DNA from 2 places in the Polaromonas sp. CG_9.5 genome. Region 1 is predicted to be linked to the other one. Evidence: riboswitches for the same ligand, from Rfam matches in the RefSeq annotation. Region 1 holds a riboswitch; the other holds the start of a gene.
The links. Region 1 has a riboswitch for S-adenosylhomocysteine ahead of ahcY (adenosylhomocysteinase). Riboswitches for the same ligand answer to the same signal wherever they lie in the genome.
Positions count from the first base shown of each region.

Region 2: linked by a shared signal. The riboswitch ahead of metH (methionine synthase) and the one ahead of ahcY (adenosylhomocysteinase) in region 1 are both predicted to bind S-adenosylhomocysteine.

Region 1 covers NZ_JAXCHR010000006.1:19,400-22,812, reverse strand. Annotated here, with positions in the region: gene RCH06_RS06215 (carbohydrate kinase family protein) at 1-11, shown strand, start outside; gene RCH06_RS06210 (Bug family tripartite tricarboxylate transporter substrate binding protein) at 256-1,227, shown strand; S-adenosyl-L-homocysteine riboswitch at 1,409-1,483, shown strand; gene ahcY (adenosylhomocysteinase) at 1,587-3,023, shown strand; gene RCH06_RS06200 (TlyA family RNA methyltransferase) at 3,241-3,413, shown strand, end outside.
Region 2 covers NZ_JAXCHR010000021.1:32,245-35,657, forward strand. Annotated here, with positions in the region: gene metH (methionine synthase) at 1-1,716, opposite strand, end outside; S-adenosyl-L-homocysteine riboswitch at 1,731-1,823, opposite strand; gene RCH06_RS14545 (cyclic nucleotide-binding domain-containing protein) at 1,890-2,474, shown strand; gene RCH06_RS14550 (homocysteine S-methyltransferase family protein) at 2,554-3,413, opposite strand, start outside.

The sequences.
Region 1 (3,413 bases):
TCGCTGTCTAGTGCAAGCAGGGCGGGCGCTGACAGCTATCTGGTTGATAGCAAGTTTCATCGCTCGCCGGGTCTTTTTCAGGGTTGTTTCCCCGTCGCTTACGTCTGTGCTGGCAGCAGGCAAACGCTGAACAGTTTGAAAAACCAGCCTGACGCCCATGCGACAGCAATTCAGGTGTTGCCCTGATGCGCGTGCCGCCCGCGTCACGCATGATGACGTCTCGCAAGCTGCGAGACCATTTCAGGAGACTCATTTATGCAACGCCGTCAATTACTGCAATCTGCCGCCGCACTGGCGCTGCCCGCCCTGTCTGCCATGGGGTTGGCGCAAGCCCAAAGCTTTCCGGTTCGCCCCATCAAGCTCATCGTCGCTTTTCCCGCTGGCGGGCCGACTGACATCACCATGCGGTCGCTGGCCGACAACGCCTCGAAGATTCTCGGCCAGCCGGTCATCGTTGAAAACAAGCCGGGCGCTGGCGGTTCCTTGCCCGCGCAGCAATTGCAGGGTGCGGCATCCGACGGCTATACCCTGGCGCAAATCCCGCTGGGCGTTTTCCGTCTGGGCTACACCACCAAAATCAACTGGGATCCGATCAAGGACATCACCTATATCCTGAACGTTACCGGCTACGCCTTTGGCATCGTGGTGCCGGCCAATAGTCCGTTCAAGACCTGGGCAGACTTTGTCGCCTATGCCAAGGCCAATCCCGGCAAGCTCACCTATGGCTCGACCGGCACGCTGACCAGCCCGCACCTGACGACCGAGCTGATCGCACAAAAAGCCGGCATTGAGTTGCAGCATGTGCCCTACAAAGGCAGTGCCGACCTGATGCTGGCGGTGCTCAGCGGGCAGCTGATGGCCGCCGCTGACAGCACCGGTTTTGCGCCGCAGGTAGAAGCCGGCAAGCTGCGGGTGCTGAACACCTGGGGCGAAAAACGCCTGGACAAGTTCCCCGATGCGCCCACGCTCAAAGAGCTGGGCTACGACATCGTGCAAAACTCGCCCTTCGGCATTGGCGCGCCCAAAGGCACGCCACCGGACGTCGTCAAACGGCTGCAGGATGCGTTCAAAAAAGCCATGGAAGAGCCGAGCTACGTCGCTGCGCTGGGCCGCTACGACATGCAGCCGAACTACATGAGTTCGGTTGATTACACGCGGTTTGCAAAAGAAACCTTTGGGCGCGAGAAGGCCTTGATTGAAAAACTGGGGCTGGCAAAAGGCCAGTAAGGCTCAGTTTGGGGTGCTGGCCGGGCCTGCCGGGCGGTCTGCCCGACAGACCAGGCGCGCGCCGCCCCAATCGCTATGGGCATTTCGGCAAAACCCGCGCCGCGCTTGTCCGTCTGGCCACGCCCACGCTGTGGGCAAAAGCTTCAAATATCAATTCGGACGTGTTCTGTACAATGGCGGCTCTCCTGAGGAGCGTTGCAACCCACGGCATGTGGTCTAGGCTCAGGACTCTCATTTGCAACCACGCTCACCCGCATGTGCTTTGATGCCGGGTGAGTGAATTTCACACTCCCCCTTGATCAAGATGTGCGGCCGAGGCTATTTTGCCCAGCTTGACCCTTGATTTTGGAGCTATTTCCATGAACGCCATCCTGAAACCTGTCCAGACCCCTGACCACGTGATTGCCGACTTGTCGCTGGCCGGCTGGGGCCGCAAGGAACTGACCATCGCCGAAACCGAAATGCCCGGCCTGATGTCGATCCGCGAAGAATTTGCCAGCGCCCAGCCGCTCAAGGGCGCGCGCATCACCGGCTCGCTGCACATGACGATCCAGACCGGCGTGCTGATCGAAACCCTGCAGGCGCTCGGCGCTGACGTGCGCTGGGCATCGTGCAACATCTTCTCGACGCAAGACCACGCCGCCGCCGCGATTGCCGCCACCGGCACGCCGGTGTTCGCCATCAAAGGCGAAACCCTGGCCGACTACTGGGACTACACCCACCGCATTTTCGAGTTCGCCGGCGCGAAGGGAACGCCGGAAGAAGGCCCGAACATGATCCTGGACGACGGCGGCGACGCGACGCTGCTGATGCACCTGGGCGCACAGGCCGAAACCGACGCCAGCCTGCTGGCCAAGCCCGGCAGCGAAGAAGAAATCTGCCTGTTCAACAGCATCAAGGCCAAGCTGGCGCAAGACCCGACCTGGTACAGCCGCCGCCTGAAAAACATCATCGGCGTGACCGAAGAAACCACCACTGGCGTGTTGCGCCTGAACGAAATGTCGGCCAACGGCACGCTGGCGTTTCGCGCCATCAACGTCAACGACTCGGTCACCAAGTCCAAGTTCGACAACCTGTACGGCTGCCGCGAGTCGCTGGTCGATGGCATCAAGCGCGCTACCGACGTGATGATTGCCGGCAAGGTCGCCGTCGTGGCCGGTTACGGCGACGTGGGCAAGGGTTGCGCGCAGGCGCTGCTGGCTTTGCGCGCGCAGGTCTGGGTCACTGAAATTGACCCGATCAACGCCCTGCAAGCAGCGATGGAAGGCTTCAAGGTCGTGACGATGGAATACGCCGCCGACAAGTGCGACATCTTCGTTTCCGCCACCGGCAACAAAAACGTCATCACCTATGACCACATGGCAGCGATGAAAGACCAGGCCATCGTCTGCAACATCGGCCACTTTGACAACGAAATCGATGTGGCGTCGCTGGAAAGCTGCACTTGGGAAGAAATCAAGCCGCAGGTTGACCACGTCATTTTCCCGGACGGCAAGCGCATTATTTTGCTGGCCAAGGGCCGTTTGGTGAACCTGGGTTGCGGCACCGGCCACCCGAGCTTTGTGATGTCGTCGAGCTTTGCGAACCAGACGATTGCGCAAATCGAGCTGTTCACCAAACAAGCCCAATACCAGGCCGGCAAGGTCTATGTGCTGCCCAAGCACCTCGATGAAAAGGTCGCCCGTTTGCACCTGAAAAAGGTCGGCGCGATGCTGTCCGAACTGAGCGACGAGCAGGCGGCGTATATTGGCGTGTCCAAAGCCGGCCCTTACAAGGCCAACAGCTACCGTTATTGAGGCGTTGGCGGCTTCTTTTCTGGGCCGGAGCCTGCGCTTTTTGGGTATGCAGGGTTCACCAAGGAAAAAATTCGCTGTTTTTAAGCCAAATCAGGCGCTTGCGCATGCTGCATATGCGCAAGCAGCTATCAAAATATGAGTGTTTTCCGGAGCGGCGCTGGCTTGACGCCCGACCGCTTTCCTTTATGTATTGCAACCCTGACGTTGCCGGAGTTTTATGCGCGCTGATCTATTTCTAGTTGAACACGGCCATGCCACCACCCGTTCCCAGGCCCAGCGCCTGATCGCTGCAGGCGTGCAGTGGCGCGTAGATGAGGCCGTGGCCTGGAAAAAAATTGCCAAGAACGGCGACGAAATTCCGGGCAATGCCGAGCTGCAACTGCTCGACAC
Region 2 (3,413 bases), on a different contig from region 1:
GTACTTAGCCGCCTGGTCAGACAGCAAGCCTTGCGCCACGCTCACGCTGCGCGACGCATCGGGCACATACACCACCGGGCCTTCGTAGTGCGGCGAAATCTTCACCGCCGTATGCACGCGGCTGCAGGTCGCGCCACCAATCAGCAGAGGAATATTGTTCAGGCGGAAATGGTCGTCTTTTTGCATCTCGCTGGCGACGTACTGCATTTCCTCCAGGCTCGGCGTGATCAGGCCGCTCAATCCAACGATGTCAGCGCCTTCAGCCTTGGCCAGCGCCAAAATCTCGTGGCACGGCACCATCACGCCCATGTTCACCACCTCAAAGTTATTGCACTGCAAGACCACGGTGACGATGTTCTTGCCAATGTCATGCACGTCGCCCTTGACGGTGGCAATGATGATCTTGCCCTTGGTTTTCACATCGCCGCCAGCAGCCTGCATGAGCAGCTTTTCGGCCTCAATGTAGGGCAGCAAATGCGCCACGGCCTGCTTCATGACGCGGGCGCTTTTGACCACCTGCGGCAAGAACATCTTGCCCTGGCCAAACAGGTCGCCAACAACGTTCATGCCGTCCATCAGCGGGCCTTCGATGACGTGCAGCGGCCGGCCCTTCTCGGCAAGAATCGCCTGGTACATCTCTTCGGTGTCTTCGGTGATGAACTCGTTGTTGCCATGCACCAGCGCGTGCGACAGGCGCTGGCGTATCGGCAACGCGCGCCACTCGTACTTTTTGCTGTCGTCGCGCGCGCCGCTCTTGGCGGTTTCGGCGACTTCGATCAAGCGCTCGCCGGGCGTGAGATGTTCTTCGCCGTCTTTGTAGACGGGCTGGCGGTTCAGCACCACGTCTTCGACGCGCTCGCGCAGCACCGGCTCCAGCTCGTCGTACACGCCCATCATGCCGGCGTTGACAATGCCCATGTCCATACCGGCCTGGATCGCGTGGTACAAAAATACCGTGTGAATGGCTTCGCGTACCGGGTCGTTGCCACGAAAGCTGAACGACACGTTGGACACGCCGCCCGACACCTTGGCCCCCGGCAGGTTCTGCTTGATCCAGCGGGTGGCGTTGATGAAGTCGACGGCGTAGTTGTTGTGCTCGTCGATGCCGGTGGCAATGGCAAAGATGTTGGGATCAAAAATGATGTCTTCGGGCGAAAAACCGATCTCATCGACCAGCACGCGGTAGGCGCGTTCGCAAATCTCGATCTTGCGCTGGTAGGTGTCTGCCTGGCCTTTTTCATCAAACGCCATGACGACGGCGGCTGCGCCATAGCGCTTGAGCAGTTTGGCCTGGTGCTTGAAGGCGTCCACGCCCTCTTTCATCGAGATTGAATTGACGATGCCCTTGCCCTGAATGCAGCGCAGCCCGGCTTCAATCACGCTCCATTTGGAGCTGTCAATCATGATGGGCACGCGCGCAATGTCGGGCTCGCCGGCGATCAGGTTCAGGAAACGCACCATCGCCGCCTGGCTGTCGAGCATGGCCTCGTCCATGTTGATGTCGATGATTTGCGCGCCGTTTTCGACCTGCTGGCGGGCCACGGCCAGCGCGGCTTCAAAGTCGCCATTCAAAATCATTCGGGCAAACGCTTTGGAACCCGTGACATTGGTACGCTCGCCGATGTTGACGAACAGGGAATCGGCGCCAATCATGACCGGCTCCAGGCCGGACAGCTTCATGGGCGAAATTTGGGGGGGCAATTGAACTGCGGACATGACTCACCTTGGAATAAAGGTGAGCGTCGTTGCTAAAAAGAGCGTTTTACGCCCTGTTTACCCAAGCCTGACAAAACATGAGTCTTGCTGCAACGCTCCTTGAGTTAAGCTGGATTTTAAGCACCAAAGCCGGCATGCAGCAGGCGCGCCGTCAAATCTCCCCAAGTCTCTCCATGCTAAACAACTTTTTCAAGAAAAACCCCTTTGCGCATGACAGCCAGGCGACTGACGAAGCCGAAGGCTCCAGCTCGGCCGATCTGGCGGCTGAATTGTTGATTGCCCCGACCGCGCTCATGCAGCTGACGCTGCGGGAAGCGCGCGTGGTGGTGCGCTACATGCAGCCCCAAATGGTCGAAAAAGGCACCGTCCTGATCCGCGAAGGCGACGCGCAAGACACCAGCTTCATGCTGCTGCTGATCGACGGCGAAGTGACGATTGAAGCGCTGGTGGTGGGGCGTACTGAATCCATCGTCATCACCGTGCTGGGGCCGGGCAACCTGATTGGCGAGTTGGGGCTGCTTGACGGCAAAGCGCGTTATGCGTCGTGCGTAGCCGCCACGCCGCTGCTTGCCGCCATGTTGACGCGCGAATCACTTGACTTGCTGATGCACGAAGAACCGGCCATTGCTGCCAAGCTGCTACTGGGCATCTCGCTGCGCATCGGCGTGCGCTTGCGCGAGGTGACCGACAAGCTCAAGATGTACGTGCAGTTGACGCAGGCGATGGAGCAGGAAATCGGCTCACGCTTCGTGGACTGAAGGGATGGGCCGGCTTGTCACCGCGTCCCACAACAGAACCCGTGAAATGAGCGAAGAGGCCTGAGTCAGCCTGACCGGGTCAAGCCGCTTCGCGGTAAAAAAACCGGGAAGCCACCGGACGCGACGCCACTGGCGCCACCGCATGGGCAATTGCCTGAATGTGATCCGGCGTGGTGCCGCAGCAGCCGCCCACGATATTGACCAGCCCTTCGGCGGCAAACTCCTGCAGCAGGCGCGACGTCACGTCGGGCGTTTCGTCAAAGCCGGTGTCGCTCATCGGGTTGGGCAGGCCGGCGTTGGGGTAGCAGCTGATGAAGGTGTCGGGTGCGGCCTTGGCCAGTTCCTGAATGTAGGGGCGCATGAGGGCTGCGCCCAGCGCGCAATTCAGGCCGACGGCCAGCGGCTCGGCGTGGCGAACGCTGTGCCAGAAAGCCGTCACCGTCTGGCCGCTCAGAATCCGTCCTGACGCATCGGTCACCGTGCCGCTGATGATCAGCGGCAGGCGCTCGCCGGAATTGTCGAAATACTCGTCAATCGCAAACAGCGCGGCCTTGGCGTTGAGCGTGTCAAAAATCGTCTCGACCAGCAAAATATCGCTGCCGCCCCTGACCAGCGCTTCAGTCTGCTCGTAATAGGCTTTTCGCAGTTCCTCAAAACTGGTGTTGCGCGCACCGGCGTCGTTCACGTCGGGGCTGATGCTGGCGGTCTTGGGCGTCGGGCCGAGCGCGCCGACAACAAAGCGCGGCTTGTCCGGCGTTGAAAACTTGTCGCAAGCCAGCCGCGCGATGCGGGCCGATTCGTAGTTCATCTCGACCGCCAGCTCGGCCATGTCGTAGTCAGCCTGGGCAATCGTGGTGGCGCCAAAAGTGTTGGTTTCAATCAGGTCGGCACCAGCGGCCAGATAGCCTTCATGAATATCGCGGATTACGTCAGGCCGCG